2 regions of the Phreatobacter sp. GW821-FHT04C01 genome follow, and region 2 is predicted to be linked to the other one. Evidence: riboswitches for the same ligand, from Rfam matches in the RefSeq annotation. Region 2 holds a riboswitch; the other holds the start of a gene.
The links. A riboswitch is a leader RNA that binds a small molecule or an ion and turns the genes downstream of it on or off. The one in region 2 is predicted to bind glycine.
Positions count from the first base shown of each region.

Region 1: it holds a riboswitch for glycine, as region 2 does, so the genes downstream of both, AC07WJ_RS06740 (D-amino acid dehydrogenase) here and gcvT (glycine cleavage system aminomethyltransferase GcvT) in region 2, are expected to answer to the same signal.

Region 1 covers NZ_JBWKTP010000001.1:1,449,029-1,464,447, reverse strand. Annotated here, with positions in the region: gene AC07WJ_RS06755 (AtuA-related protein) at 1-134, opposite strand, end outside; gene AC07WJ_RS06750 (acyclic terpene utilization AtuA family protein) at 131-1,468, opposite strand; gene AC07WJ_RS06745 (LysR family transcriptional regulator) at 1,616-2,524, shown strand; gene AC07WJ_RS06740 (D-amino acid dehydrogenase) at 2,656-3,921, opposite strand; glycine riboswitch at 4,055-4,152, opposite strand; gene AC07WJ_RS06735 (L-idonate 5-dehydrogenase) at 4,204-5,235, opposite strand; gene AC07WJ_RS06730 (SDR family oxidoreductase) at 5,289-6,056, opposite strand; gene AC07WJ_RS06725 (ABC transporter substrate-binding protein) at 6,384-8,009, shown strand; gene AC07WJ_RS06720 (ABC transporter permease) at 8,012-9,043, shown strand; gene AC07WJ_RS06715 (ABC transporter permease) at 9,040-9,885, shown strand; gene AC07WJ_RS06710 (dipeptide ABC transporter ATP-binding protein) at 9,942-11,582, shown strand; gene AC07WJ_RS06705 (hydantoinase/oxoprolinase family protein) at 11,626-13,629, shown strand; gene AC07WJ_RS06700 (hydantoinase B/oxoprolinase family protein) at 13,626-15,233, shown strand; gene pdxR (MocR-like pyridoxine biosynthesis transcription factor PdxR) at 15,245-15,419, shown strand, end outside.
Region 2 covers NZ_JBWKTP010000010.1:114,035-129,453, forward strand. Annotated here, with positions in the region: gene AC07WJ_RS29655 (response regulator transcription factor) at 1-275, opposite strand, end outside; gene AC07WJ_RS29660 (sensor histidine kinase) at 279-1,556, opposite strand; gene AC07WJ_RS29665 (pyridoxal phosphate-dependent aminotransferase) at 1,724-2,902, opposite strand; gene AC07WJ_RS29670 (hypothetical protein) at 3,096-3,761, shown strand; glycine riboswitch at 3,907-4,012, shown strand; glycine riboswitch at 4,013-4,140, shown strand; gene gcvT (glycine cleavage system aminomethyltransferase GcvT) at 4,210-5,355, shown strand; gene gcvH (glycine cleavage system protein GcvH) at 5,429-5,806, shown strand; gene AC07WJ_RS29685 (OsmC family protein) at 5,818-6,297, shown strand; gene gcvPA (aminomethyl-transferring glycine dehydrogenase subunit GcvPA) at 6,314-7,672, shown strand; gene AC07WJ_RS29695 (hypothetical protein) at 7,669-7,974, shown strand; gene gcvPB (aminomethyl-transferring glycine dehydrogenase subunit GcvPB) at 7,988-9,556, shown strand; gene AC07WJ_RS29705 (hypothetical protein) at 9,625-9,975, opposite strand; gene AC07WJ_RS29710 (TetR/AcrR family transcriptional regulator) at 10,057-10,620, shown strand; gene AC07WJ_RS29715 (class I SAM-dependent methyltransferase) at 10,913-11,608, opposite strand; gene ileS (isoleucine--tRNA ligase) at 12,027-14,936, shown strand; gene AC07WJ_RS29725 (hypothetical protein) at 15,132-15,374, shown strand.

The DNA.
Region 1 (15,419 bases), on a different contig from region 2:
GCCTTGACCCGCGCCGCCGTGACGTGGAGCGCCAGGAACGGATAGTCCGCCTCGTCATGGGCGAAGACCGCGATGTTCGAGATATTGCCCTTGTCGCCGCTGCGGGCATGGGCGAGATCGCGCAATATCCTCATGCCACGTGCCATTCGATCTGGGGCCGCACAATGTCCTCCGGGATCAGGACGGATGCGATGGCGACGACCTCGCGCACCGATTTGCTGACCCCGCCGCCGCCGGCCGGACCATTGGTGTAGAGCGTCTCCACCTCGTTGCCGATGCGTGTCGCGTCAGCCTGCGACGCCACCCGCCCGGCGACGCGCAGCCTGACTTCGCTGTCGTTGCGGCGGCCGCTCGCCGCGCCCCGATGCACCGCGTCGACGCCCATGAGATCGAGGCGCCATTCCTCAGCGGCAAGCCCGGTCAGTTCGAACCGCTGCTCGACGATCGCGCGGGCGAGCGCTGCCCGCTCGAAGGCACCGGCGCCGGCATAGGAAATCTGGCCCTCGCCGATGAAGCCGTCGCGATAGCCGACCGAGACCTTGAGCTGTCCGGTCCGCGCCGTACCGCTACCGCCCCGCACCGCGACGCGGTCGGCACCCACCGCCTCGAGCCGGACACCGGTGAAGTCGGCGACCACGTCGGGCTGGAGATAGCGGGCGGGGTCGTGGACCTCGTAGAGCAATTGCTCCTTGCAGGTGCCGAGCGTCACCTGGCCACCCGAACCCGCGACCTTGGTGATCACGGCATCGCCGTCCTCGGTCACCTCGGCCAGCGGAAAGCCGAGGCGCGCGAGGCCGGCGACGTCCTTGCGGCCGGGATCGGCGAAATAGCCACCGGTGACCTGGCCGGCACATTCCAGGAGATGGCCGACGAGCGTGCCCTTGCCGAGGCGGACCCAGTCGCCGTCCGCCCAGCCGAAACGATGGATCAGCGGCGCCAGGAACATGGCGGGGTCGCTGATGCGCCCGGCGATGACGATGTCGGCGCCGCCGGCAAGCGCCTGCACGATGGGGCCGGCGCCGAGATAGGCATTGGCCGAGATCAGCGTGTTTCCGAGGTCCGCGGTTCGGCCGGCCCGATCGATGAAGGCGAGGTCAGCATGCCTTACCATGTCCGTCACGTCGTCGCCGCTGACCGCCGCGATCTTCAGGCCGGCCAGGCCCAGCTGCCGGGCGACAGCCACGGCTTTGCGCGCCGCGGCCGCCGGATTGGCTGCGCCCATATTGGTGATGATCGTCGTGCCGCGGGCGGCGCATGCCGGCAGCACGGCGCGCAACCGGTCGGCGAGCAGCGGGTCGTAGCCGGCCTCGGGATCGAGGCTGCGCGCCTGCTGGGCGAGCGCGATGGTCCGCTCGGCCAGGCACTCGAAGACCAGAAAGTCGAGATCGCCCTTTTCGGCCAGTTCGACTGCGGGTTCGATCCGGTCGCCGGAATAGCCGGCGCCGGCGCCGATCCGGAGCGTCTTCATCGGGGGCAACATGAAAGTCGTCGGGTTGACACGATAGCGATCACCGGACGCCTGGCGGAGCGGAAGCGCTGCCATTCGAGGCCGGCCCGAACGCTACGGCCGGCCCACCTATTCAACAAAGACAATTTCCGGATAGATTGATCCACAATGCGGATCAATGTCACGCCCCAGCAGCTCAACTGTTTCCTGCGGGTTGCCGAGAACGGCAGCTTCAGCGAGGCCGCGCGCCGCCTTGCCGTGTCCCAGCCGGCGCTGAGCCGGACCATCCGGCTGACCGAGGAGGCGCTCGGCACCCGGCTGTTCGATCGCGACACCCGCAATGTCGCCCTGACCCCGGCCGGGGTGGAGCTGCGGCCGATCGCCGAGCGCCTGCTGGCCGAGTTCGAGGGTGCCTTCGGCGAACTGGCGCTCTATATCGCCGGCCGGCGCGGACGGATCACGGTCGCCGCCCTGCCCTCGATCGCGGCGGTGCTGCTGCCCAGCGCCATCGCCACGCTCAAGGGCTTGCAGGGCGATGTCGAGGTGCTGATCCGCGACGGCCTGTCGGAAAACGTGGTCGACGCCGTGGTCGAAGGCCATGCCGAGATCGGCCTGACGGTTCAGCCCTTGCCCAACGGCAAGCTGCACTACCGGCCGCTGGCCGACGAGGCCTTCGGGCTCGTCTGTCGCCGCGACGACCCGCTCGCCCGCATGCGCCAGCCGCCTTGGAGCGTTTTCGCCGAGCGACCCTTCGTCGCCATGGCGCCGGCGAGCAGCGTCCGCGCCATGACCAATGCGGCCTTCCTGCAGACCGGCCTGGTCGTCGCGCCCCACTATGAATGCAGCTTCCTGGGCACCGCCGGCCACCTCATCGACCGGGGCTTGGGCATCTCGGCCATGCCGCGGCTGGCCTTGCCGCTGATGTCGGTGTCCAGCCTGGTGTTCCGGCCGCTACGCGCGCCGGTGGTCCGCCGCCAGATCGGCATCATCACGCGCGCCGGACGGTCGCTGCCGCCGGCCGCCCGGATCTTCCTCGACTGCATCGAGGCCGCGGCCAAGGACATCGTCGCGACATAGGGCGCCGGGCGCATCGCGCAGCCGCCGTGATCGGTGCGCCGGCGCCGGATGCTCGGCCACCGACCACCGGCCCGTTCCGAAACCCAGGAGGCACTTTTGCGCGCGCCTCCTGGCCTCTGCCCCCGGGGGCGTCAGGCCGCGTTGCTGCGCGAGACGGCGAGCGCGCCGATCGCGTCGGCGGTCGCCGCCGACAAGGTCCAGCCGAGATGACCATGGCCGGTATTGTAGAGCACGCGCGGGTTCCGCCCGCGCATGACCCGCGGCAGCATGTCCGGCATCATCGGCCTGAGCCCGGCCCAGGGCACCACCTGGCGGGTGTTGATGCCCGGGAAATGGGCGCGGCACCAGGCGATCAGCGGATCGATGCGTTCGGCCCGGATATCCTTGTTGGCGCCGTTGAATTCGGCGGTCCCGGCGACCCGGAAGCGGGTCGCGCCCAGCCGGCTGGTGACGATCTTGGCCTTGTCGTCGAGCAGGCTGGTCCAGGGCGCCGCGTCCTGGTCCGCCTTGTCGGGCAGGTTCACGGTGATCGAATAGCCCTTGACCGGATAGACATTGACCCGGTCGCCGACCTGCCGGCCGAGATCGCGCGACATCACGCCGCCGCAGACGACCACCTGGTCGAAGCGGTCGATCCTGACCGGCGCCCTGGTCTCGTCCGTCGAAGGTTCGACCGAGCGGCTGCTGATCCTCACCGCGACATCGGTCGCGGCGACATGGGTCACCTCGGTCGCCAGCCGCATGGTGACGCCGAGCCGCTCGCAGGCGCGCGCCAGGCCATTGGTGAACTTGTGAATGTCGCCGGTGAAATCGGATGGCGTGTAGAAGCCGCCGTGGAAGGTGCCCTTGAGCGCCGGTTCGATCGACCGGATTTCCTCCGGCGTCACCGCGCGCCGTTCGAGGCCGCCTTTGGCCAGCAGTTTCGAGACCCGTGCGGCGGCCTCGAAATCGGCTTTGCTGTGATAGAAATGCAGGATGCCGCGGGTCTCGCAGTCGAAATCGATGCCCTCTTCCGCGGCCATGCGGGTGAGATGGGCCCGGGCCTCGACGGCAAGGCGGGCCGTCGTGACGGTATTTTCCTCATATTTCGGGATCGCCGCGACGAATTCGGCCATCCAGGACAGCTTGTGCCAGGACGGCGTCGGGTTCACCAGCAACGGTGCGCCGGGCGTGAACATCCATTTCAGGCCCTTGAGCACGGTCGCCCAGCTGTTCCAGACCTCGGCATTGGAGGCCGAGAGCTGGCCGCCATTGGCGAACGAGGTCTCCATCGCGGCATAGGGATGCCGGTCGAACACGGTCACGCGGCAGCCGCGCTTGGCCAGGTTATAGGCGGTGGTGATGCCGGTAATGCCCGCGCCGATCACGGCGACATGCGGCTCTTGGACTGACGACATAGGCGCTCCTTCCCGCGCATCGCGGGTTCGAACGCCCCCTCTGTCATTGGCCTGAGAGCATCATTGGCGCTCACGGACTGAGCGGCAACTTACACCGTCGGCGGGAGCATGAGGCTCCACTTTTCAGAGTCCAAAATCGAACGCGGTCTTTTTGCCTGAGAGTTTCCGGGGCGGTTGCTCCGTCGGCGCCCTCCTGTCGCGTGACAGGAGGATCTCTTCCGCGTTGACCTGCTCATCCGCCTTCCCGCGCGGCCTGTCAAGCCAGGACTGGGAAGGCGGTCATCAGAAGCTGAGCTGGACCTTCATCGATCGGCTGCGATCGCCCGCCGCCTCGAAAGCCGTCACCGCCTCGTCCAATCCGTAGACGCCGGACAAGAGCGGCTTCACGTCCACCTTGCGCCGGTTGATCAGGTCGACCGCCAGGCCGAACTCCTCGTGAAACCGGAACGTGCCGCGCATCTCGATTTCCTTGGCCACCACCAGGTTCTGCGGGATCGCGACGTCGCCGCCGAGGCCGAGCTGGACCAGCACCCCCCGGGGCTTCAGCACCTCGAGCCCCGAGCGCACCGCCCGCTCATTGCCCGACGCCTCGAATTGCACGTCGAAATAGCCCTTGTTGGCGGAATAGGCGTCGAGCTCCGCGCCCTGGTTCGCCACATTGATGGTCCGGTCGGCGCCGACCCGGCGCGCCGTCGCGAGAACCGCGTCCATCACATCGGTCGCGACGATCTCGACCGCGCCATGGGCGCGCGCGGCAATGACCGCCAGGGCGCCGATCGGCCCCGAACCGGTCACCAGCACGCGCTTGCCGAGCAGCGATCCCGCCCGGTTGACCGCATGCAAGGTCACCGCGAAGGGCTCGGCGAAAGCCGCCTCGTTGGCCGATACGCCGTCGGCGACCTTGTGGCATTGCCAGGCTTCCGCCGCCAGCCGCTGGCGAAAGGCGCCCTGGATATGCGGCATCGGCATGGCGCTGCCGTAGAAGCGCATGTTCAGGCAGTGGTTCTGCTGGCCCCTCAGGCAATAGTCGCAGGCATTGCAGGGCCGGCTCGGCGAGACCGCCACCCGGTCGCCGATCGCCAGGCCCGAGACACCCTCGCCCAGCGCCTTGATGGTTCCCGCGACCTCATGGCCGAGGATCATCGGCTCGCGCACCCGGACCGTGCCGAAGCCGCCATGATGGTAGTAGTGCAGGTCGGAGCCGCAGATGCCGCCGGCCTCGATCGCCACCTCGACCTGGCCCGGCCCGGCAACCTCGGACGGCCGCTCCTCGACCCGGAGATCATGTGCGGCATGAATGACCACGGCTTTCATCATTTCACTCCCGGGCGAAGGGCACGACTGAAGGACATGGCGGCGGCGCGGCCCTAGAGGCAGGTCGTGATGCCGCCATCGACGTAAAGCGTATGGCCGTTGACGAAGGACGAGCCCTTGCCGGCGAGAAAGACGGCCGCGGCGATCAGTTCGTCGACATTGCCCCAGCGCGCCGCGGGCGTCCGCTTTTCGAGCCAGGCCGAGAATTCCGGATTGTCGACCAGCGCCTGGTTCAGCGGGGTCTTGAAATAGCCGGGCGCGATGGCATTGACCTGGAGGCCATGTCTGGCCCAGTCGGCGCACATGCCGCGCGTCAGGTTCTTCACCGCGCCCTTGGTCGCCGTGTAGGGCGCGATGCCGGGCCGCGCCAGCTCGCTCTGCACCGACGCGATATTGATGATCTTGCCGCTGCCGCGCGCGATCATGTGCCGGGCGACCGCCTGGCCGACATAGAACACGCTCGAAATATTGGTGCTGAGCAATTGCTCCCAGCGTTCGGCCGGAAAGTCCTCGAGCGGCGCGCGGAACTGCATGCCGGCATTGTTGACGAGAATGTCGATGGGGCCGGCGTCGTGCTCGATCGCAGCGACGCCCTGCCTGACCGCTTCGGCCACCGTCACGTCGAAACCGGCGATCGAGACGCGATGGCCGGCCGTCGCGAGGCTCGCCGCCGCGGCCTCCAGCTTGCCGCCGTCGCGGCCGTTGAGCACGACCTCCGCGCCGTGCTCGGCAAGGCCCCGCGCGATCGCCAGCCCGATCCCCTGGGAAGAGCCGGTGACCAGCGCCCGCTTGCCGCTCAGGTCGAACAGTTCGAATGCCATGATGTCCCCCTTGTGGCGCGCGCCCTCGGCTCACCGCCCGAGCATAGTCTCGATCACCCGCCGCCCGATACGCGGGACGTGCGCGGAATCGAGATGAAAGAGCTGCGCGCCGGTCATGCGCTCCGCGCGAATTCGGCCGTCCGAGGCCGCTCGCGATCGCGGCCCGCCGCGGCCTCCGCCTGGGGCCCTGTCCGGCCGGTTGATCTGGCTCAGGTCTTTGGGCCGATTCTGGACCTTCCGTTGCGGCCTCCGAGTGCGGTCGGATGGGCCAGAACAACGACACCACGGCACCCAAGGCCGTGGGCGATGATCCAGGGGTATCCGACCATGAAACTGACGCGTCGACAGGGGCTCAAGACCGTTCTCGGGGCCGCCATGGGAGGCGCTTTGGGCGCCACCGCCGTGCCGGGCGCAGCCGAGGCGCAATCGCGCGCCGAGACCCTGCGCCACGTCATGGCCGGCACCATCAACACGCTCGATGCCACCGCGCCCGGCGGCACGCGCGAGGTCTTCGGCCTGGCGATGAACATCTACGACCGGCTGGCCTCGTTCGGCCGCAAGCAGGTCGATGGCGTCTGGACCTTCGACTTCGACAATATCCGCGGCGAGCTGGCCGAGCGGATCGACCGCTCGGCCGATGGCCGCACGCTGACCTTCCATCTGCGCCAGGGCGCCACCTGGCACGACGGCTCACCGGTCACCGCCGAAGACGTGAAATGGTCGCTCGACCGGGCCGTTTCGGCGAAATCGCTGAGCGCGGCGCAGATCGCCAGCGGCTCGCTGACCAAGCCGGACCAGTTCCGCATCGCCGGCGAACGCACCGTCGAAGTGCTGCTCGACAAGCCGGACCGTCTGGCCCTGGCCAATCTCTGCATTCCCTTGTCGCCGATGATGAACAGTCAGCTGGTCAAGAAGAACGCGACCGCCGACGACGTCTGGGCGCAGGCCTGGCTCAAGGACAACACCGCGGCAGGGGGTGCCTATACCGTCGAATCGCACCGTCCCGGGCAACAGACGACGCTGAAGCGCAACGAGGCCTGGAAGGGCGGCGCCGACGGCAAGCTGCCATTCTTCCGCCGCCTGATCGTCCAGACCGTCCCGGAGCCGGCGACCCGGGCGAACCTGATCGAGCGCGGCGATGCCGACCTCGCCATCGACTTGCAGGCGAGCGACGTGGCCGGCCTGCAGGAGCGCGGCAAGGTCAAGCTCGTCTCGATCCCGCAGACCAACGGCTTCAACGCTATCATCTTCAACACCAGCACGGCGCCCTTCGACAACGTCAAGGTGCGGCAGGCGGTCGCCGCCGCCCTGCCTTATGACGACATGTTCAAGGCGGCCCTGTTCGCCCGCGGACGCCAGCTGTTCGGTGCGAGCTGGACCGAAGCGCCCGACGCCAGCTTTCCCCAGGCGCTGCCGCTGCGCACCGACCTTGCCCGCGCCAAGGCCTTGATGGCCGAGGCCGGCATGGCCGGTGGCTTCGCGACGTCCTTCTCCTTCGGGGCGGGCGCGGCCGCGGTTGCCGAACCGATGGCGGCGCTGATCAAGGAGGCGCTGGCCAAGATCGGCATCGAGGTGACCATCCAGAAGCTGCCGGACGCCCAGTTCACCACCATGCAGGTCGAGCGGCGCCTGCCGTTCTTTGCCGAATCCGGCACGGCCTGGCTGCCCGCCACCGACTATTTCTTCCGCACCTATTTCAGCGGCCGGCATCGCTGGAATTTCAGCAGCTTCAAGAACACCGAGCTCGACGACCTCGTCCAGGCCGCCCGCTTCGAGACCGACCCTGGCAAATATGCCAGCGCCTGCAAGCGCATGATCACCATCCTCGGCCAAGACGCGCCGAGCCTGATGTTGTGGCAGCCCAATCAGGATGCCGTCATGGCGCCCGGCATCGACGGTTTCACCTATTGGTTCCACCGCCAGGTCGACTATCGCGACCTCAGGCGCGCCTGAGCATGGCAGCCTTTCGAAGCATCGGGCGGCGCGTGGCGCGGAGGCTGTTCGCCTCCCTGCCGGCGCTGCTCGGCGTTGTCGTGCTCACCTTCCTCCTGATGCGGGTGCTGCCCGGCGATCCCGCGACCTTCTTCGCCTCCGGGCCGAATGCCGGCCAGCAGGAGATCGACGACCTCAGGCGCGCCATGGGCCTCGACCGGCCGATCCCCGAGCAGCTGCTGCGCTATCTCGGCGACGTCGCCACCGGCAATCTCGGCCGCTCGCTGACAACAGGCCAGCCGGTGGTCAGCGATCTCGCTCATCGCCTGCCGGCCTCGCTCGAACTCAGCCTCTGCGCGCTGATCATCGCGCTCGGCCTGGCCATTCCGCTCGGCACGGCGGCGGCGCTCCGGCCGGGTTCGCTCGTCGACCACGCCGTGCGCTTCGTCTGCACGCTCGGGGTCTGCGTGCCGACCTTCGTCTCGGGCCTGCTGCTGATCTATCTGTTCTACGTCGTGCTCGGCATCGCGCCGGACCCGACCGGCCGGCTCGACATCTTTGCCGCCGCCGCCCCCGACATCACCGGCTTCATGCTGGTCGATTTCCTGCTCACCGGCGATCTCGCCGGCTGGCGCGCCGCCGCCGCCCAGCTCGTATTGCCGGCGCTCACCATGGCGCTGTTCGTGCTGGCGCCGCTCGCCCGCATGACCCGCGCCTCGCTGCTGGCCGTGCTCGGCAGCGATTTCATCCGCACGGCCCGTTCCATCGGCATGTCCAGGCGCCGGGTGATCGTCGCCTATGCCCTGCGCAACGCGCTGCTGCCGGTGTTGACCATTATCGGCATCGTCTTCTCCACCATGCTCGGCGCCAATGTGCTGGTCGAGAAGGTGTTTTCCTGGCCCGGCATCGGCTCCTACGCGCTCGATGCCCTGCTCGCCTCCGACTATGCGCCGGTCCAGGGTTTCGTCCTGCTGGTGGCCGCCATCTTCGTCGCCGTCAACTTGCTGATCGACATTCTCTACGGCGTCGCCGATCCCCGGGTTTCAGTCGCATGAACGCCACCCTTCGCCATACCGGATGGGTGTTGCGCACCAACCCGGTCACCGCGGTTGCCGCCTTCGGCACCACGCTGATGCTGATCGTGGCCGTTTTCTCGCCCTGGCTCATGCCCCATGATCCCCTGGCCTCGAACGTGCCGAACGCCCTGCAGCCGCCGTCGGCGGCGCATTGGGCCGGCACCGACCAGCTCGGCCGCGACATCTTTTCGCGGCTGATCGCGGCGGCACGCCTCGACTTCGCCATTGCGGCTTCCGCGGTCAGCCTGTCCTTCCTGGTCGGCGCGGTGATCGGCAGTTTCTGCGGCTATCGCGGCGGCTGGCTCGACCGGGCGGTCGGCCGCGCGGTCGACGTGCTGATGGCTTTTCCGCTGTTCGTCCTGGCCATGGCGCTGGTGGCGGCGCTCGGCAACCGGGTCGAGAACATCATCATCGCCACCGCCGTGATCAACCTGCCCTTCTATATCCGTTTCGCCCGCGCCGAGGTGAACAGCCGGCGCGGCGCCGGATGGGTCGAGGCGGCGCGCGCCGGCGGCGACAGCCATCTCTCCGTCGTGCTGCGCTTCCTGTTGCCGAACATCCTGCCGGCGATGGCGGTGCAGATCTCGCTCAATCTCGGCTGGGCCATCCTGAATGCCGCCGGCCTCTCCTTCCTCGGCCTCGGCGTCCAGGCGCCGACCCCGGAATGGGGCATCATGGTGGCCGAGGGCGCCCGCTTCATCGGCACCGGCCAGTGGTGGCTCGTCACCTTCCCGGGCCTGGCGCTGATGCTGGCCGTGCTGTGCTTCAATCTCCTGGGCGACGGCCTGCGCGACATCCTCGATCCGAGGATGCGCACATGACCCATGCGGACATGACCCAAGCGCACACGACCGATGCGGACACGACCAGCCGGCACATGACCGAGCCGCTTCTGCAGATCGACGATCTGCACGTCTCCTTCGCCACCCGGCGCGGCCTGGTCGAGGCGGTGCGCGGCACCTCGCTCAGCGTCGCGCCCGGTGGCACATTGGCTGTCGTCGGCGAGAGCGGTTCGGGCAAGTCGGTCACCGCCTTCGCGGTCACCCGGCTGCTGGAATCCTCGGCGCGCGTGCCGCGCGGGCGCATCCGGTTCCGCGGCCAGGATATCACCCGGGCCAGCGCCGCCGAGATGAAGGCGCTGCGCGGCGCCGCCATATCCATGGTGTTCCAGAGCCCGCGCGCCGCGCTCAACCCGATCCGCGGCATCGGCCGGCAGGTGATGGATGCGATCGACGCGCATCAGGCTCTGTCCGGCCGGGACCTCAGGGCCCGGGCGCTCGAGCTCCTCCAGGCCGTGCTCATCCGCGACCCGGACAAGCGCTTCGACGCCTATCCCGACGAGCTCTCCGGCGGCATGTGCCAGCGCGTGATGATCGCCATGGCGATCGCCTCGAACCCGGCTCTGCTGATCGCCGACGAACCGACCACCGGCCTCGACGTCACGACCCAGAAGGCGGTGATGGACCTGCTGGCGCGGCTGACCGCCGAGCGCAACATGGCGATGATCCTGATCACCCATGATCTCGGCCTGGCCGCCCGCTATTGCGCCGAGGTGGCGGTGATGCAGCATGGCCAGGTGGTCGAGCAGGCCCCCGCCGCCAGCCTGTTCCGCGCGCCCCGCCATCCCTATACGAAGCGGCTTGTCGCCGCCTCCCCGACCTTGCGCTCGACCATTGCCGACCTGGTCGGCGCGGCCCCGTCAATGCCCCGCCCGCCGCGGCAGCGGCCACACGGCGCGCCGCCGCTGCTCGACGTCCAGAACCTGGTGAAGCGTTATGGCGGCGCCACCGCCGTCGACGGCGTGTCGTTCAGTCTCGAGCCCGGCCAGAGCCTCGGCCTCGTCGGCGAATCCGGTTCGGGCAAGAGCACGGTCTCGCGGCTGATCTGCCGGCTGATCGACCATGATGGCGGCAGCATCCGGTTCGACGGCGAAGACATCGGCGCGCTGCCGTCGCGCGATTTCCATGCTTCGCCCTTGCGACGCGACATCCAGATCGTGTTCCAGGACCCGCATGACAGCCTCAACCCGCGTTTCAGCGCCTTCGATTGCATCGCCCATCCTGTGAAGCGGCTGCTCGGCCTCGGCGGCGACGAGCTGCGCCGGCGGGTCGAGGACAGCGCCGAGCGCTGCGGCCTGGCGGCCGACCTTCTGACGCGCTTTCCGCACCAGTTGTCGGGCGGCCAGAAGGCTCGCGTCGGCATTGCCCGCGCCATCGCGGTCAAGCCGCGCCTGCTGGTGCTCGACGAGCCGACCGCGGCGCTCGACGTGTCGGTCCAGGCCGTCGTCCTGAAACTGCTCGATGACCTGCGCCGCGAGGAAGACCTGGCTTTTCTGTTTGTCAGCCATGACCTCAACGTCGTGCGCATGATGTGCGATCATATCATCGTGCTGCGCCAGGGCCGGATCGTCGAACAGGGCGTCAGCCGCGAGCTGTTCGTGCGCCCCAAGGCCGCCTATACCCGCGAGCTCCTGGCCGCCATTCCCCATTTCGAACCCGAGGCGGCGCTGGCCTGCTGACATCTGGCCGCGCACCCGGCACTGGATCGAGGAGACGACTGACTTGCAGCACAGGATCTGGGATATCGGCACCGATATCGGCGGCACCTTCACCGATATCATCGCCGTGCGCACAGACACCAACGAGACGCGCATCGCCAAGGTGCCCTCGCGCCCGGACGCGCCGGTGCGCGCCATGATCGAGGCACTCGCCGCCGTCCGGCTGGCGCCCGACGATGTCAGGCGCTTCGTCCACGGCACCACCCGTGTCACCAATGCCCTGGTCGAGGAACGGCTGCCGCGGATCGCGCTGGTCGCCACCGCCGGTTTCGAGGACGTGCTGGAGATCGGTCGCTATCGCCGCCAGGAACTCTATCGCCTGGACATCCGCCCGAAGGCGCCGCCGCTGGTGCCGCCGGAGCTCTGCTTTGGCCTGAACGAGCGCCTGGATCACACAGGCGCCGTGCTGCAGCCACTGGAGGAGGCCGAGATCGAGCGGCTCGTGGCCTGGCTGCGCGAAAAGGACGTGCAGAGCGTCGCCATCAGCCTCATCCATTCCTATGCCAATCCAGCGCACGAGAAGATGCTCGCCGAACGGCTGACCGGCGTGGTGCCGCATGTCTGCGTGTCGCACGAGATCAACCCGGAAGCGCGCGAATATGAGCGGGCCTCCTCCACCGCCTTCAATGCCGCGGCCATGCCGATCGCAGTCGCCTATCTGACCGAGCTCGAAGAGAAGCTGCCGATCGGCGCGGGGCTGCAGGTGTTCCATTCGGCCGGCGCCATGGTGCCGGTGCCGGCGGTCAAGCGCCGGCCTCTGGTCATGGCGATGTCCGGACCGGCCGCCGGCGTCTCCGCCTCCGCGCGCATCGCCCGCGAGCTCGACCGGCCACGCGTGCTGACCTTCGACATGGGCGGCACCACCACCGATGTCTGCCTGATCGTCGACGGCGTCGCCGAAATGGCCGATACCCGCATGATCGGCGGCCGGCCCCTGCGCCAACCCATGCTGGCGGTCCATTCGATCGGCGCGGGCGGCGGATCGATCGTCCGCCTCGGCCCCGGCGGACTGACGGTCGGCCCGCAGAGCGCCGGCTCCGAGCCGGGCCCGGCCTGTTATGGCCGCGGCGGCCGCGAGGCGACCATCACCGACGCCAATGCCGTGCTCGGCTATCTCGACCCCGACGTGCGGCTCGGCGACACCATCGATCTCGATATCGAGGCGGCCCGCCGGGCCATCGCGCCGATCGCCGAAAAGCTCGGCCTCGGCCTCACCGCCACCGCGCTCGGCATCGTCAGCGTCGCCAATGCGACCATGGCGCGCGCCTTGCGCCGGGTCACCGTCGAACGCGGCGTCGATGGCCGCGGCTGCACGCTGCTCGCCTTCGGCGGCGGTGGACCGATGCATGCCACCGGCCTCGCCGACATGTATGGCCTCGGCGAAATCATCGTGCCGGCCGCGTCCAGCGCCTTCTCGGCGCTCGGCTGCCTTACCGCCGATTTCAGCTTCCTGCAGCAGCGCACCGTCCGTTTGCCGCTCGCCGGCCTGTCGGCGGCCACCTTCGCCGATCGCATCGGCGAGCTGACGCGCGAGGCCACCGCGCCGCTGATCGCCAATGGCATCGCCGCCGACAGCATCGCCGTCGAGCACGTCGCGCTGATGCGTTATGCCGCGCAGAGCGACGCCATGCCGGTGCCCTTCGCCATGCCGCTCGATGCCGCCGTCCTGGAGGCTGACTTCCATCGCCGCCATCGCGAGCTGTTCGGTTATGCCACGGCCGAAGCCTGCGTCATCGAATCCTTGAGGGTGCAGGCGCGCAAGGCCTCGTCGACACCGGTCGCGCGGCCCGATGTCGGGCGCCCGCCGCGCCCGGAGCGGGCGCGCGACTGCATCTTCCCCGGAGGCCAAGTGGTCGCCACGCCCATCCTGTCCCGGGAATCGCTTTCCGCAACCGTCCAGGGACCGGCCATCATCGAGGATGCCTGGTCCACCGTCGTCGTCTCGCCCGGCTGGCAGGCGCGGCCCGACGACGCGGGCAATCTCTTCCTGACCAGGAGCGCGGCATGAGCAAGCTCGATCCCTTCGTTGTCGAGGTCATCCGCCACGGCCTCTCCGCGGCGGCTGAAGAAATGAGCCTGGTGATGACCCGCTCGGCGCGCTCGCCGCTCTTGCGCGAGGCCGGTGACCTGTCATCCGCGATCACCGATGCCGAAGGCGGGCTGGTCGGCCAGGGCCGCGACATCCCGATCCATCTCGGCGCCATGGCCTATACCGTACGCGAATTGCTGAAGGTCTGCCCGGCAGAGGACATGCGCGAGGGCGACGCGCTGATCTATAATGTCGGCGCGCTCGGCGGCAATCACCTGAACGATGTCAAGGTGGCGCGGCCGGTCTTCGTCGCCGGCAAGCTCGTCGCCTTCGCGCTGAGCCTCGCCCACTGGCCCGACGTCGGCGGCACCTGGCCGGGCAGCTATCTGGCCCAGGCGGTGGACACCTTCCAGGAGGCGATCCGGATCCCGCCCATGCCGATCGCCAGCAGCAAGGGCCTGAACAAGCCGGTGCTCGATTTCATCCTCGCCAATGTGCGCGACCCGGTCTCCTGCGAGGGCGATCTGCTGGCCCAGCTTTCGGCGACGCAGGCCGCCGAGCGGCGCATTCATGAACTCTGCGAGCAACATGGCACGCAGACCTTCCTCGACAGCCTGGCGCGGCTGCACGACCTCTCCGAGGCCGAGATGCGCGCCGCCCTCGCCGACCTGCCCGACGGCACCTATGAAGGCGAGGACTTCCTCGACGATGGCGGCCCGGACGGCGCGCCGGCGCGCATTCACGTGCGCATCGAGATCAAGGGCGACGAGGCGCTGTTCGACCTCTCCGGCAGCAGCGACCGGGTCGCCAATTTCTGCAACACCACGCCTTTCATCGCGCGCTCGGCCGTCGCTTATGCCGCCCGCATCATGAGCGGCCGCGACATGCAGCAGAATGCCGGAGCGCTCAGGCCCCTGACCATCGTCACCCGCCCGGGTTCGATCCTGGAGCCCGGCTGGAACGCGGCGGTCGCCGCCGGCAATCACGAGACCTCGATGCGGGTGGTCGACGCCATCTTCCGGGCCATGGAACATGTCATCCCCGAACGCCTCTCGGCCGGCGGCCCGACCACCTCGGGCCTGCTCGCCTTTGCCGAGCCGCGGCCTGACCAGTCCTGGCGCATGCTCTACGAGGTTCACGGCGGCGGCGAAGGCGCCCGCCACGACCGCGACGGCGTGCCGGCGACGCGTGTCCATCTCGCCAATACCTCGAACACGCCGGCCGAGGTGATCGAGGCCAATTACGCCATCCGGATCGAGCGCCAGGCGATCCGCCGCGACGCCGGCGGCGCCGGCCGGTTCAAGGGCGGCGACGGCGTCATCCGCAGCTATCGGGTGCTTGCCCCGACCATGTGGCTGACCACCTGCGTCGAACGGACCCGGATCCCGCCTTATGGGCTCAAGGGGGGCGATGCCGGCAAGCCTTTCACGATCACGCTGGAGCGCGACGGCACGGCGACGCCGCTGTCGGGCAAGGCGAACCTGCTGCTGAGCCAGAACGACCTCGTCACGCTGGAAAGCTGTGGCGGCGGCGGCTATGGCCTTGCCGGCGAGGACGCTCGAGGAGCTTCCCGCCGGCAATGACGGGGCGGAACATGGCGAAGGATGGATCGAGCGGCCGGCGCATGTCCATGGCCGGCATGCATCTCGATCGCCAGTCCGACATGCCGCTGTACCAGCAGGTGGCGGCGCATCTGCGCAACCAGATCCTCGACGGCCGCATGCCCGCCGGCACGCGGTTGCTCGGGTCGCGCAAGCTGTCGGCCGAAC
Region 2 (15,419 bases):
GCCATGGGAATGTCGCCCTGGCCCGAGATGATGAAGATCGGCGCCGGATAGTGGTGGGCGTTGAGTTCCTTCAGGATGTCGAGGCCGGACCGGCCGGGCATGTGCACGTCGAGAATGACGCAGGCCGGGGTCTGGCCGCGCGTCGCCGCGATGAATGTGGCGCCGTCGGCGAAGCCCGACACCGCGAAGCCCTCGATCGACAGCACGACGCTCAGCGCGTCGCGGACCGCCGGATCGTCATCGACCACGAAAATATCTTTGGGCGCATTCGCCATGGCTTACCGCATCCCATCATGGGGGGTGTTCCCGGCGGCCGGCCCGCCTGGCGGCGGCACCGTCCGAGCCGCCGACGGAAGAACCAGCGAGAAGCAAGCGCCTCGCCCATTGCCTCCGGGGTCGACGGTCAAGTCCCCTCCATGGTTTTGAGCGATCGTGCGGGAAATCGCAAGGCCGAGACCCAGTCCGGTTCTCTTCGTACTGGCGAAGGCCTTGAACAGGTTCGGCAGGGCGTCGCCCGGCACGCCCGGACCGCTGTCGCGCACCGAAAAACGGATCGTGCCGTCCTTGGCCTGGGTCTCGATCCAGATGCGGGCATGGTCGCCGCCGCGCACGGCTTCCAGGGCATTGCGCACCAGATTGACCACGATCTGCTGGATCTGCACGGCGTCGACCAGCACCGGCGGCAGCCGGTCGCGCAGGTTGCGCACCACCCGTGTTCCCGGCCGATAGCCGAGCAGGGTCAATTCGACCGCGTCCTCGACCAGCGGGTTGAGATCCACCAGGTGCCGCTCCGGTTCGCGCTTCTCGACGAAGTCGCGCATCCGCCGGATGATGTTGCCGGCACGTTCGGCCTCGCGCAGCGCCTTGTCGAGAATGGACCGGACGGTCTCGTCGAAATGCGCTGCGATCTCGCCATTGCTGTGGGCGTCGACCGCCTTGGCGTGGGTTCGCCCGACGGCCTGGAGGTAGAGCATCACGGCGGTCAGCGGCTGGTTCAATTCGTGGGCGAGCGCCGCGCCCATTTCGTCCATCGCCGAGACGCGGGCCATGTGCAGCAGTTGGGTCTGCAATTGGTTGAGCCGCTCTTCGGTCTCCTTGCGCGGCCTGAGGTCGCGCAGGATGCCGATGAATTGGCGCCCATCCGGGGTGCCGGCCTCGGCGACCGACAGCTCGACCGGAAAGATCGTGCCGTCGCGGTGTCGGCCGTGCACTTCGCGGCCGCTGCCCAGATATTGCTCGATCGCTCCGTCGCGCGCGGTGGCTTCTCCGCCCGCCGCTTCCTCGGGCGCGATGATCATGGCAATGCCGCGGCCGATGGCTTCCGGCGCGGTCCAGCCGAACAGCGTCTCGCAGGCCTTGTTGAAGACCAGGATCGTCGCGCTTTCGTCGATCACGATGATGCCGTCGACGGCAATGTCGAGCACGCTGGAAAGGCGGGCTTCCGAGACCGTCAGCGAGGCTTTCAGGATCTGCTCGATGGGCGTCCTCCTCAGGACGATGCGCCAAATCGACGATGCACCGAGTCCCGGCCGGGCGACATGCCACGAGACGGCCATCCGGAGGCGGCGGGGCCGGGCGGACCCGCCGGAACGCCTCCTCCGTAGAAGATGCTACGGACAAATCCCTAGTGCAAGGATGAATCTGCCTGCTTTGTTGCCGCTGGCCGTTCAATTTGTGGGATTTGTTGGCGTTGTGAGGCTTTTGCGGCCGTGCCGACGCGCAATCAGAGCTGCTTGATCGCCTTGCCGAGACGTTCGGCGGCGATCTCGATCTGCTCCGGTGAGCGCAGGTAACACAGCCGCAAATGGCCTTCGCCGCCGCTGCCGAAGGCCGCGCCCGGGGCAAGGCCAACCTTGGCGAGGTCGACGAGCTTCATCGCGCCGGCCATCGAATCGGTCATCCCCTCGACGCCGAAGAACAGATAGAAGGCGCCGTCGGGGCGTGAGAAATGGCATCGGCCGGTCTGTTCGATCGCCGCCGAGACGATCTCGCGGGCCTTGCGCGCCTTGGCGATCTGGTGCTCGACAAAGCTCTCGCCGCGCTCCAGCGCCGCGACGCCGGCGCGCTGAATGAACTGCGGCGAGCCCGATGTCGAATATTGGATCAGGTTCTCGATGACGTCGCCGAGCGCCGGATCCGCCTCGACCCAGCCCATGCGCCAGCCGGTCATCGCCCAGTTCTTCGAGAAAGTGTTGACCCAGAGGATCCGGTCGCCATCCTCGCGCACGTCGTGGAACGACGGCGCGCGCCTGGCCTCGCCGGTCCAGACGAAGCGAGTATAGATTTCGTCGGCGATGATCCACAGGCCGTGCTTGCGGGCGAGCGCCAGGATCGCGGCGAGTTCCTCGCGCGTGGCGGTCCAGCCGGTCGGGTTCGACGGCGTGTTGATGAACAAGGCCTTGGTCCGGGGCGTGATCGCATCGGCGATCCGGTCGAGGTCCATTTGCCAGCCGCGATTGCCATGGGTCAGTTCGACCAGCACGGGAACCGCGCCGCGCAGCCCGGCCGCCGCCGGCGCGTTCGGCCAGGTGGGCGAGGGGATGATCACCTCGTCGCCTTGTCCGGCCACCATGGTCATGGCGATCTGGATCGCCTGCATGCCCGAGCCGCAAACGAAGAAGCGCTCCGCCGGCAGCTCGCGGCCGTAGAGATTGGAGGCATAGGTCGCGATGGCCTGCCTCAGCTCAGGAATGCCGCGCTGCCACGTATAGGTGGTCTCGCCGGCGGCGAGGGAGCGCGTCGCCGCTTCGCAAATGAAGGCGGGTGTCGGCATATCGCCCTCGCCGACCCACAACTGGATCACGTCGCCGGCGGTGCGGGCATATTTCGACAGTTCGACAATGCCGCTGGCAGGCGCGCCCGTGGCTTCGGGGCGGAGCGAGGCGAGAAGAGATGACGACATGGAGGGCGCGTGCTCTGGTGGACAAGCCCCGAGCATAACGCCCGGGCCGTCGCCCTTCTCATGAAATTCGCGACGAAAGTCCATCAGCAAAGGCGATGAACCGCGGTTGCGATGGCGGCACGCACAGGCCTTGGTTCCGCCCGAGAGCCTTTGCTATAAGCACCGATCGCAAGGGCTTCTTAAGGATCATGGCGTGCTGCGCACATTCGGTATGACGGGTCGGGCTTTGGCCCGTGTCGCGCTTCTCTCTGGCCTCTCCGCCGGTCTCGCCGGTTGCGGCACCAGTGCGGGCAATTTGTTCGGCGGCAGCCAGGCCCAGCAGGCGGCCCAACCGGCGCCAGGTGTCGGCTCGCCGGTGCACAACGCGCTGTTCGGCCAGCCCGTGCCGGCCGGGCCGCAGACGCTGCAGGAAAATCTCTGCCCCCGCATCGAGGTGCGCGACGGCTCCAACGTCTGGCGTCAGGGCGGCGAGGGCCCGACCGAGCTGCGTTACCAGGCGACCATCACGGATCTTGCCCGCGAATGCCGCATCGAGGGCCAGACCATGATCGTCAAGGTCGGTATCGAGGGACGCGTGCTGACCGGTCCGAAGGCCGAGGGCAATGCGCGCCTGACCTTGCCGATCCGGCTGGCGGTGACGCGCGGCCTGTCGCAGTCGGTCTGGACCCGGCTCTACAATGTGCCGATCGACGTGCCGGCCAATTCGCCGAATGTCGCCTTCACCCAGATCGAGGATCAGGTGACCTTCCCGCTGCCGCAGCCGGAGGAACTGCAGACCTATGTCATCTTTGTCGGTTTCGACACGATGGCGCAGCCGCAACAGCGGGGACGGGGCCGCCAGGCGCGCCAGGCGCGCTGATCCGGGGCCGATCCGGCACGAACCATCGGGCTCGCGGCAGGTTTTCCTGCTGGCCTGGTCGGCGGCCGCGTCCTTTCCGGGCGCCGTTGCCCACAAGCTCGCCTTGACTTCGCCGCTTGATGCCGTCATTCGGGAGACGTGCCATATGAGCCCGGCGGGAGAGTCCGGGTGGTCTTTAAATGCGAGATCTCCCGGCGCCGAAGGAGCAACGGCCCCGGAACCTCTCAGGCAAAAAGGACCGCCGGGGGATTGGCATTCTGGAAAGCGGCCGCGCGTCCAAACGCGGCCCACCGACGGAGTAAGCCGATAGGGTCCCGGTCAGGACCCTGGCCCTTTGGGCCCCGGTGAATCTCTCAGGTCCTGCGACAGAGGGGCGCGAGCGGGCGACAAGCCCGCGTTTCGAGTGTGTTCGGGGCTTGCCCCGGGCCTGCTCACGCGCCGATGCAGGATGACCATGGCCGATCCCCTTTCCGGGCCGCTGCACAAGACCCCGCTTCATCAGCTGCATGTCGAGGCAGGCGCCAAGATGGTGCCCTTCGCCGGCTACGACATGCCGGTGCAATATCCGACCGGCGTGCTGACCGAGCACAATTGGACGCGCAGCGAGGCCGGCCTGTTCGACGTCAGCCATATGGGCCAGGCCTTCGTGGTCGGCCCGACCTGGGAGGCGACCGCCAAGGCGATCGAGGCCCTGGTGCCCGCCGATATCCTCAACCTGAAGCCGGGCCAGCAGCGCTACAGCCAGCTGACCGCCGAGGATGGCGGCATTCTCGACGACCTGATGATCACCCGCTCGGCCTATGCCGGTCACGAGGGCTGGGCCTATCTGGTGGTCAATGCCGGCTGCAAGGACCAGGACTTCGCCCATATCGCACCGCGCCTGCCCGCGGGCGTGACCTTGAAGCCGGATGCGAGCCTGGCGCTGATCGCGCTGCAGGGCCCGAAGGCCGCCGATGTCCTCGACGTGTTGATCCCCGGCATCGCCGCGACCCCGTTCATGACCTTCGTCGAGACCAAGCTCGACGGCATGTTCGTCCATGCCTCGCGCTCCGGTTATACCGGCGAGGACGGCTTCGAGCTGTGCATCGAGGCCAAGGATGCGCCGGCGATCTGGCGCAAGCTCCTGTCCGACGCACGGGTCAAGCCGATCGGGCTCGGTGCGCGCGACAGCCTGCGGCTGGAAGCCGGCCTTTGCCTCTACGGCCATGACATCGACACCGGAACCTCGCCGGTCGAGGCCGGTCTCAACTGGTCGATCCAGAAGCGCCGCCGCGTCGAGGGCGGTTTCCCCGGCGCCGCGCGGATCCAGAAGGAGCTTGCCGAGGGCCCGTCGCGCCGGCGGGTCGGCATCCTGCCCGACGGCCGCGCGCCGGCGCGCGAAGGCGCCACGATCAAGGCCGCCGACGGAGCGGCCATCGGCACGGTGACCTCGGGCGGCTTTGGCCCCAGCGTCAACGGTCCGGTCGCCATGGGCTATGTCAACAGCCGCTTCGCCGAGCCGGGCACGCCGGTGCTGCTGGAGGTGCGCGGCAAGGACCTGCCGGCCAAGGTGGTGACCATGCCCTTCGCGCCGCATCGCTATTTCCGCGGATAGCATTTTCGAGATCGGGCCGGATCCGGCCCCGATCGGGAACGTGCCTCACAACAAGGTTTCAGAGGAGCTCGCCATGGCCAATATCCGCTACACCAAGGACCATGAATATATCAGCGTCGAGGGTGACACTGGCACCATCGGCATTTCCGACTATGCCCAGCAGCAGCTCGGCGACGTCGTTTTCGTCGAGCTGCCCGAGCTCGGCCGCAAGGTCGCCAAGGGTGACGGCGCCGCCGTGGTCGAAAGCGTCAAGGCGGCCTCCGACATCTATGCGCCGGTCGGCGGCGAGGTGATTGCGGTCAATGCCGAACTCGAGGGCGCGCCCGGCACGGTCAACGAGGATCCCGCCGGCAAAGGCTGGTTCGTCAAGCTGAAGATCGCCAATCCCGGCGAGCTCGACGAGCTGATGGACGAGGCCGCCTACCAGGCCTTCGTCGCCTCGATTTCCTGAGGGCGCGCGCCGTGGCGCATTCCTACACCGCCGATGTCAGCTGGACCCGTGATGGCGCCGTCTTCACCGACAACCGCTATTCGCGCGGCCATCTCTGGCGTTTCGACGGTGGCGTGACGGTGCCGGCCTCATCGGCACCGTCGAGCGTGCGCCCGCCTTATTCCAAGCTGGATGCGGTCGATCCGGAGGAGGCGCTGGTCGCGGCCCTGTCGTCCTGCCACATGCTGTTCTTCCTGTCCTTTGCCGCGGCCCAGGGCTTCCGTGTCGACAGTTATGACGACAGGGCCGAGGGCGTGATGACCAAGAACGCCAAGGGCAAGCTGTTCGTCTCCGCCGTCACCTTGCGTCCGGCCGTGACCTTCTCCGGCGACAAGCTGCCTGATCGTGCCGATATCGACCACCTGCATCATCGCTCCCATGAGGAATGCTTCCTCGCGAATTCGGTGCTCGCCGAGATCGTGATCGAGGCCTCCGACCCGATCCTCGCCTGAACTGGACTTGAGCCTCATGCGCTACCTGCCGCTGACACCAGACGACCGTGCCGACATGCTCGCCAAGATCGGCGTCGCTTCGGTCGACGACCTCTTCGCCAATGTTCCCAAGGGCAAGCTGATGACCGGCTTGGCCGATCTGCCGACGACCAAGGGCGAGATCGAGGTCGAGCGGATCATGGGCGCACTCGCCGCCAAGAACGTGCCGGCTTCCGCCGGACCTTTCTTCGTCGGCGCCGGTGCCTACAAGCACCATGTGCCGGCGAGCGTCGATCACCTGATCCAGCGCTCGGAATTCCTGACCAGCTATACGCCCTACCAGCCGGAAATCGCCCAGGGCACGCTGCAATATCTGTTCGAGTTCCAGACCCAGGTGGCGCTGCTCACCGGCATGGAAGTGGCCAATGCCTCGATGTATGATGGCTCGACGGGCGCCGCCGAAGCCGTCTTGATGGCCCACCGCGTCACCCGCCGCAACAAGGCGGTGCTGGCCGGCAACCTGCACCCGCATTACCGCGACGTGATCGAGACCGTGTCGCGCATGGCTTCCGACACGATCGTCGCCCTGCCGGCCAATGCCGCGGATGCCGGTGCCGACCTGAAGGCGGTGGCGGCCGCCATCGACGCCGAGACCTCCTGCGTGGTCATTCAGACCCCCGACGTCTTCGGCAATCTGCACGACCTGAAGGCCATCGCCGAAAAGGCCCAGGCGGCCGGTGCGCTGCTGATCGCCGTGGTCACCGAGGTGGTGTCGCTGGGCGCGCTTACCTCGCCCGGCGCCATGGGCGCGGACATCGTGGTGGCCGAGGGCCAGTCGATCGGTGTCGGTCTCAATTTCGGTGGGCCCTATGTCGGGCTGTTCGCCGCCAAGTCCAAATATATCAGGCAGATGCCCGGCCGCCTGTGCGGCGAGACCGTCGATGCCGAGGGACGGCGCGGCTTCGTGCTGACCCTGTCGACCCGCGAGCAGCACATCCGCCGCGAGAAGGCGACGTCCAACATCTGCACCAATTCCGGCCTGATGTGTCTCGCCTTCACCATTCACATGACGCTCTTGGGCGAGGCCGGGCTGAAGCGGCTCGCCGCCGTCAATCACGCCAATGCCTGCGATCTCGCCGACCGTCTTGATGGCGTGAAGGGCGTCGAAGTGCTCAACAAGAGCTTCTTCAACGAGTTCACGGTCCGTGTCGCCGGCGACGCGGCCAAGGTCGTCGAGGCGATGGCCAAGAAGGGTGTGCTGGCCGGTGTGCCGGCCTCCCGGCTTTGGCCGACCGACAGGGCCGAGAAGGACCTGATCATCGTCGCCAATACCGAAGTGAACACCGACGAGGACCGCGCGGCCTTCGTCGCGGCGCTGGCGGAGGCGCTGGCGTGATGGTTTCAACGAACGCCGCCGCGGCCACCGCGGCATCCATCCTGTGCCTCGGTTTTGCGAGCGGGGCTTTGGCTGATCAGCGCGGTGACGCGCGCAGCCTCATCAAGCTGTGGACCGAAGCCAACACGCTTTGCCGCGGTGGCAGCGGCGATGCCCCGGCAACGCGCTTCGCCTGCGACCGGCGCCAGGGTTATGGCCAGCGCCTCGCCGAACTGAACTGGTGCTACGGCCGCCGAGGCGAGCAGGGCTACCAGATGCGCTGGCACCCATGCCGCGCGAATTCCATCCGGCCGTCGAATTGAAGGACGCGAGATCATGATGAACCGTCAGGGCCGCCCCACCGCCGCCGGCGACACCACCACCCAATCCCACCCGACCTTCACCGGCAATTACGGCCTGGAGATCGAGGAGCCGCTGCTGTTCGAGATCGGCCGCGCCGAGACGACGGGCGTCGACCTGCCGGCGCCGAAACAGGCCAGGTCGCGTCTCGGCGAGCTCGCCCGCGAGGGGGACATTGGCCTGGTCGGTCTGTCCGAGCCGGAAACGCTGCGCCACTATGTCCGGCTCAGCCAGAAGAATTTCGGCATCGATACCGGGCTGTTCTCGCTCGGCTCATGCACGATGAAGCATAATCCCAGGCTGAACGAGAAGATGGCGCGGTTGCCGGGCCTTGGCGACGTCCATCCGCTGCAGCCGCAATCGACCGTGCAGGGCGCCCTCGAGCTGATCGATACGCTCGCCCATTACCTGAAAGAGCTGACCGGCATGGCGGCCGTGGCCATGAGCCCCAAGGCCGGGGCCCATGGCGAGCTTTGCGGCATGATGGCGATCAAGGCGGCGCTGGAGGCGAGCGGCCAGGGGCACCGCAAGATCGTGCTGGTGCCGGAATCGGCCCATGGCACAAATCCCGCCACGGCGGCCCTGATCGGTTTCCAGGTGAAATCGGTGCCGGCCCAGGCCGACGGCACGGTGCATGTCGCCGACGTCAAGGCGGCGCTGACATCGGACGTGGCCGCCATCATGCTGACCAATCCGAACACCTGCGGCATCTTCGAAAAGGAGATCGTCGAGATCGCCGCGGCGATCCGCGAGGCCGGCGCCTATTTCTACTGTGACGGCGCCAATTTCAACGCCATCGTCGGCAAGGCGCGCCCCGGGGATCTCGGCGTCGACGCCATGCATATCAACCTGCACAAGACCTTCTCGACCCCGCATGGCGGCGGCGGCCCGGGCGCCGGACCGGTGGTGCTGTCGGAGCGTCTGGCGGCTTTCGTGCCCTATCCCTTCGTCCATGCCGACAAGACCTATGTCATGGTCGAGGAGGCCACGGGCATTGCCAAGGGCGAGAAGCCGTTCGGCCGCATGACCGCCTTCCACGGCCAGATGGGCATGTTCGTGCGCGCGCTCGCCTATATGCTGTCGCACGGCTCCGACGGCATGAAGCAGGCCTCGGAAGATGCCGTGCTCAACGCCAATTATATCAGGGCGAGCCTTGCCGACCTGATGAGCCTACCGTTCGGCGACCAGCCCTGCATGCACGAAGCGCTGTTCGACGACACCTGGCTGAAGGACACCGGCGTCACCACGCTCGATTTCGCCAAGGCGATGATCGACGAGGGCTACCATCCCATGACCATGTATTTCCCGCTGGTCGTGCACGGCGCCATGCTGATCGAACCGACCGAGTCGGAATCGAAAGCGTCCCTCGACCTGTTCATCGCCACATTGCGCGATCTCGCCATGAGCGCCACCAAGGGCGAGGTCGACCGGTTCAAGGGGGCGCCCTATCACGCGCCGCGCCGCCGGCTCGACGAAACCCGGGCCGCGCGCAACCCGGTGCTGCGCTGGACCCCGCCGGCGCCTTATGCCGAGGCCGCCGAGTAAAGCGGCCGCCACCGGTTCCGGCATCACGCCGGCCGTCCTTGTGACGGCCGGCGTTCGTGTTTCTGCCTTCACAAACCGCCAAGCGCCAGCAGGACCACGACGGCCATCGCCATCCAGCCAAAATGGCGGCCGCGCGTCGCCCAGGCATTGCCGAGAGCCGCGGCGGCGAAGACGATGGCCAGAACCAGGATGGTCGCCTGGCGCGCCGGAGCGGGGAAGAACCAGCCCGCGCAAATGAGAAGCACGCCGCCGCCGATCCAGGCGACCGTGCCGGCCTGCCAGACGAGATGGATCAGCAGTTTCATGGCCGGCGGTTCGATCCGGGCGCGGGCGAAGACGTGGGTTTCGCCGAGCACGCCGTGGGTGATCGCGGTTGCCACCGCCAGGAGCCCGGAAAGCTGAAGCACGACATCCCGCATCACGCCGCTCCATACAGTTGTGTATGGTGACGATGGCCCTCGCCATAGCCTCTGTCAATACAGTCCTGTATGGTTCCGCCCATGGCACCACGACTTTCCGCCGAAGATTGGATCAATGCCGGCCTGAAGGCGCTGGCGCGCGCGGGTTTCGCCGCTCTCAAGGCCGAACTCCTGGCCGCTGAACTCGGGGTCTCGCGCGGCAGTTTCTATTGGCATTTCGCCGATATCGGCGCCTATCACCGGGCGGTCCTGGCGCGATGGCGCGACATTGCCGCCCTGGCGATCATCAATGACATCGAACGCACGGCCGAGCGTCACGACCGGCTCGCGGTGCTGCTGCGCCGGGCCTTCCTCGCCGACACCGCGCTCGAAGTCGCGGTCAGGGGCTGGGGGGCGTCGGCGCCCCACGTCCAGGCGACGCTCGCCGCTGTCGATCAGGATCGCATCGGCTATATCGAGGCGCTGCTGGTCGACAAGGGCTTTGCGCCTGACCCCGCGCATTGGCGCGCGCTCGCCTTCTATTCCGCCTATCTCGGCCTGGTCCTGTCCGGCCGGCGCCTGAACCGCGACGAAGTCGATGAATTCCTCGCGGAATTGTCGGTTCTCGGCATCGCCGGCCGGACGGACGGGTCGAAGGGCAGCTAGCACCGCTGCACTGCGATGATGGCCGGTTGATTTTGGCGTAAGCAATTCATGGATGCCCGGGGGCAAGCCCGGGCAGGACGATGTGTTGGCCTCACTGTGTTAAGGGCCACGACGCGGCTTCTGCGCTCGGTCGATCCACTACGCGTCGCTCCAAGGACAATTCTCGTCTTGGCCGGGCTTGTCCCGGCCATCCACGACTTCAGTCCTGCAAGAACGTCTCCGGACCTGCCCAGTCAAAGAGTGATGATCACTGTGCGGCGGCACGCGTCGATCGCGCCTGTCTCCGTCGGTTTTAGGCTCGACGCCCGGGCCAGGCTCCGGCGAGACTGCTCGGCAGGCCGCTGCCGGCGCCACCGGTCTGGGGAGCGAATTTGGCGGTGTGGCGGCCTTTTTCAAACACCACGATGCTATCGTAGAAATGCATCGACAGGGTCGAGCGGGTGAACGCGGTCGGTGCGACCGCCTTTCGGCTATGGTCGGCGTTCAATTCATCGACCAGGTCCTTGCAGGCTTCGATGAAGCTGCCCTTGCGCTTCAGGCCGCCCTCATATTCGTCCCAATAGGCGGTGTGCAGGTCTTCCACGAAGTAGACGCCGTTGCGGCTGAGCTGCGGGTAGAGCGCGGCAAAGGATGCGCGAATATGCGACATCACATGGCTGCCGTCGTCGAGCACGATGTCGGGAGCGCCGAATTCCTTGACGATCTGGTCCAGGAACGACCGGTCGGACTGGTCGCCGATCCGGATTTCGATCTGGTCCTCCGCATAGGCCTTGCAGGCCGAGTTGATGTCGATGCCGATGATGCGGGCATGCGGGCCGAAATACCGCTTCCACATCTGCAGCGAGCCGCCCTGACCGCAGCCGATCTCGATGAAAACCACATCGGTATTCACGAAGCGGGAGAAATGGCGCTCATAGGCCGGGAAATAGTGTTTCCACTTGTGGATCAGGCGCTTGTCGTTCGTCTGGAAGTCGGACCACAGAGACATTGCCGAGGGTTCCTTCGGGCTTCCCGGGGACTTGCGTCATGGCGCGGAGCGAACCTGAGATCCCTGGACCGGCGCAAGACAGCGCGGCCTCCGGTCCTGCTCCCGCACGACCGGTCGAGCCTATCCTGTCCCGCCGGCACGGCCAGCGCCATGCGCGCGTTATCCAACGCAGTGTTCGTCGCGAAGGCACTGCGAGCGTCAGCCGCGGGACCGTCGGTCCAAGCGGGGCCTTGCCTATTGCCGGTCGGACACCTTATGAGAGCGCATGCGCTTTTCTTCCGGCCTTGCGGTCCCGTCCGCTTCGCGAATTACCGGCCCGGCCTCCTGAGGCCGCGGTGACGCGTGCCCGGAGGTCCGGGTTTCCTGACGAACGCCCCTGTGTCGCGGCTGATGACGCCGCCTGATCCGGTCGAGACCGATGTCCGAACCTTTTGACTATTCGAAGACCCTGCTGCTGCCCGAGACGGCTTTCCCGATGCGCGCCGGCTTGCCGGAGAAGGAGCCGGAGATCCTGAAGAGCTGGGCTGCCATGGACCTGTATGGCCGGCTGCGCCGCGAGGCCAAGGGCCGGGACCGGTTCGTGCTGCATGACGGACCGCCTTATGCCAATGGCCACCTCCATATCGGCCACGCGCTCAACAAGATCCTCAAGGACATCGTCACCAAGTCGCAGCAGATGGCCGGCTTCGACAGCGACTATGTGCCGGGCTGGGACTGCCACGGCCTGCCGATCGAATGGAAGATCGAGGAGCAATACCGCGCCAAGGGCCTGAACAAGGACGAGGTGCCGATCGTCGAGTTCCGCAAGGAGTGCCGCACCTTCGCCAGCCATTGGCTCGGCGTGCAGCGCGAGGAATTCAAGCGCCTCGGCGTCGTCGGCGACTGGGACAAGCCCTATTCGACCATGAGCTTCGCGGCGGAGGCGCAGATCGCCACCGAGATCATGAAATTCGCCCATGACGGCCAGCTCTATCGCGGGTCGAAGCCGGTCATGTGGTCGGTGGTCGAGAAGACCGCGCTGGCCGAGGCCGAGGTCGAATATCACGACTATCAGAGCGACACGATCTTCGCCGCCTTCCCGGTGCTCGGCCAGGACTTCGCCGTGGTCATCTGGACGACCACGCCCTGGACCATTCCCGGCAACCGGGCGATCTCCTATTCCAAGCGTATCAGCTATGGCCTCTATCGCGTGACCGCGGCGGCCGAGACCAATTGGGCCAAGGTCGGCGCGCAGTATGTTCTCGCCGACAAGCTCGCGGCCGACCTGTTCAAGGCCGCCAAGGTCGAGGGTTTCGAACGCCTGCGCGATGTCACCGCCGCCGAACTCGCCGGCTATACCACGGCCCATCCGCTGCGCGGGCAGGGTTATGACTTCGACGTGCCGATGCTCGAGGGCGATCATGTCACCGACGACGCCGGCACCGGCTTCGTCCACACCGCGCCGGGCCACGGCCGCGAGGACTTCGACATCTGGATGGCCAACGGGCGCGATCTCGCGGCGCGCGGCATCGACACCGCCATCCCCTATACCGTCGACGGCGACGGCCGCTTCACCAAGGAGGCGCCGAGCTTCACCGGGCGCCAGGTGATCACCGACAAGGGCGACAAGGGCGATGCCAATGGCGCGGTCATCGAGGCGCTGGCGGCTTCGGCCAAGCTGGTCGCGCGCGGCCGGCTGAAGCACACCTATCCGCATTCCTGGCGTTCGAAGAAGCCGGTCATCTTCCGCAACACGCCGCAATGGTTCATTGCGATGGACAAGCCCTATGACGACGGCTTGACCCTGCGCGAGCGCGCGCTGAAGGCGATCCGCGAGACCGAATGGGTGCCGGCCTCGGGCGAAAACCGCATCACCGGCATGATCGAAAACCGTCCCGACTGGGTGGTGTCGCGCCAGCGCGCCTGGGGCGTGCCGATCGCCGTCTTCGTCAACAAGGAAACCAACGAGATCCTGAAGGACGAGGCGGTCAACCATCGCATTCGCGAGGCTTTCACGCTCGAGGGCGCCGACGCCTGGTTCGCCTCCGACGACGGCGCCCGTTTTCTCGGGCCGAAATACCATCCGAACGAATGGGACAAGGTCAATGACGTGCTCGACGTCTGGTTCGATTCCGGCTCGACTCACGCCTTCACGCTGGAGGACCCCCAGGGCTTCCCGAACTTCGCCGGGCTGAAGCGCAAGGTCGACGGCGGCGCCGACACGGTGATGTATCTGGAGGGGTCGGACCAGCATCGCGGCTGGTTCCACTCCTCGCTGCTGGAAAGCTGCGGCACCCGCGGTCGGGCCCCCTTCGACGTCGTGCTCACTCACGGCTTCGTGCTCGATGGCGAGGGCCGCAAGATGTCGAAGTCGGTCGGCAATACCGTCGCCCCGCAGGACATCATCAAGCAGTCCGGCGCCGATATCCTGCGCCTGTGGGTGGCGGCCTCCGACTATTCCGATGACCTGCGCATCGGCAAGGAGATCCTGCAGACCACCTCCGACACCTATCGCAAGCTGCGCAACACCATCCGCTGGATGCTCGGCGCGTTGAAGCACCATGACGGCGCGCCGCTGCCCGACACCGATGTGCCGGAGCTCGAGCGGCTGATGCTGCACCGGCTGGCCGAGCTGTCGCCGGCGATCCACGAGGCTTACCGGACCTATGACTACAAGCGGGTCTTCGCGCTTCTGAGCCATTTCATGACGGTCGACCTGTCGGCCTTCTATTTCGACGTCCGCAAGGACACGCTCTACTGTGATCCGCTGTCTTCACCCGGCCGCAAGGCCGCGCTGGCGGTCATCGAGGAGGTGTTCAAGGCGGTTGCGACCTGGCTCGCGCCGGTGCTCTCGTTTACCGCCGAGGAGGCCTGGTGGGACCGCTACGGCCGCGACGGCAGTGTTCATCTCGCCTTGTTCTACCAGGCCGATGCCGCCTGGCTCGATCCGGCGCTCGACGCCAAGTGGGAGAAGATCCGCAAGGTTCGCCGCGTCGTCACCGGCGCGCTGGAGGTCGAGCGTGCCGCCAAGCGGCTCGGCTCGTCGCTCGAGGCGGCTCCGGTCATCCATGTCGCCGACGCCGATCTGGCGGCGGCCATGACCGGCATCGACATGGCCGAGGTGGCGATCACCTCGGGCGCCAGCGTGGTCCCGGACGAAGGCCCCGCCGATGCTTTCCGGCTCGACGAGGTGAAGGGTGTGGCGGTGGTCTCGGCCAAGGCTCCGGGCGTCAAATGCGCGCGCAGCTGGAAGTATTTCGATCCCGCGACCGCCGATCCGGCCTTCCCCGACATCACGCCGCGCGACGCCAGGGCGATGCGCGAGTGGAAGGCGCGTCACGTGCTGTGACGGACAGGGCGCAGGCCCTGCCGCGTGTCCCCAAGGGTCGTGGCGGTCGCTCGCCGGCACGACATTGCGTGTGACATACGCGCCTGCCGTGCCACGGAAGCCGCCGCATAGGGAATGACACGATGGGGAGATGCCCGATCTCATCGGGCATGCATCGTGCATATATTGGGGCCAGCCGTTTCCCGGGAGCACGTCATGCCCCATCGCAATTTCGCCGTCGTGCCCTTTGTCCAGCGCGGCTCACGCATGGTGGCCGAGGACGTGCACTATCTCGACACCTACGAGCAGGCGCGGGTGGTCGCCAATTTCGTCGCGAAGAAGCGGCCGGGGGTGATCATCCTGTCGGTGTCGTCGTCACGTTGGGACGAGGAGCCGGAGATCGTCGTTCTCGAACAGATCGGCGCGGGGCTGGCAAGCGCGACCGCGACGGTTCACTGATCGGTCAAGAGTGGAAATATCAGGCCGCTGCCACGCCAGGCGATC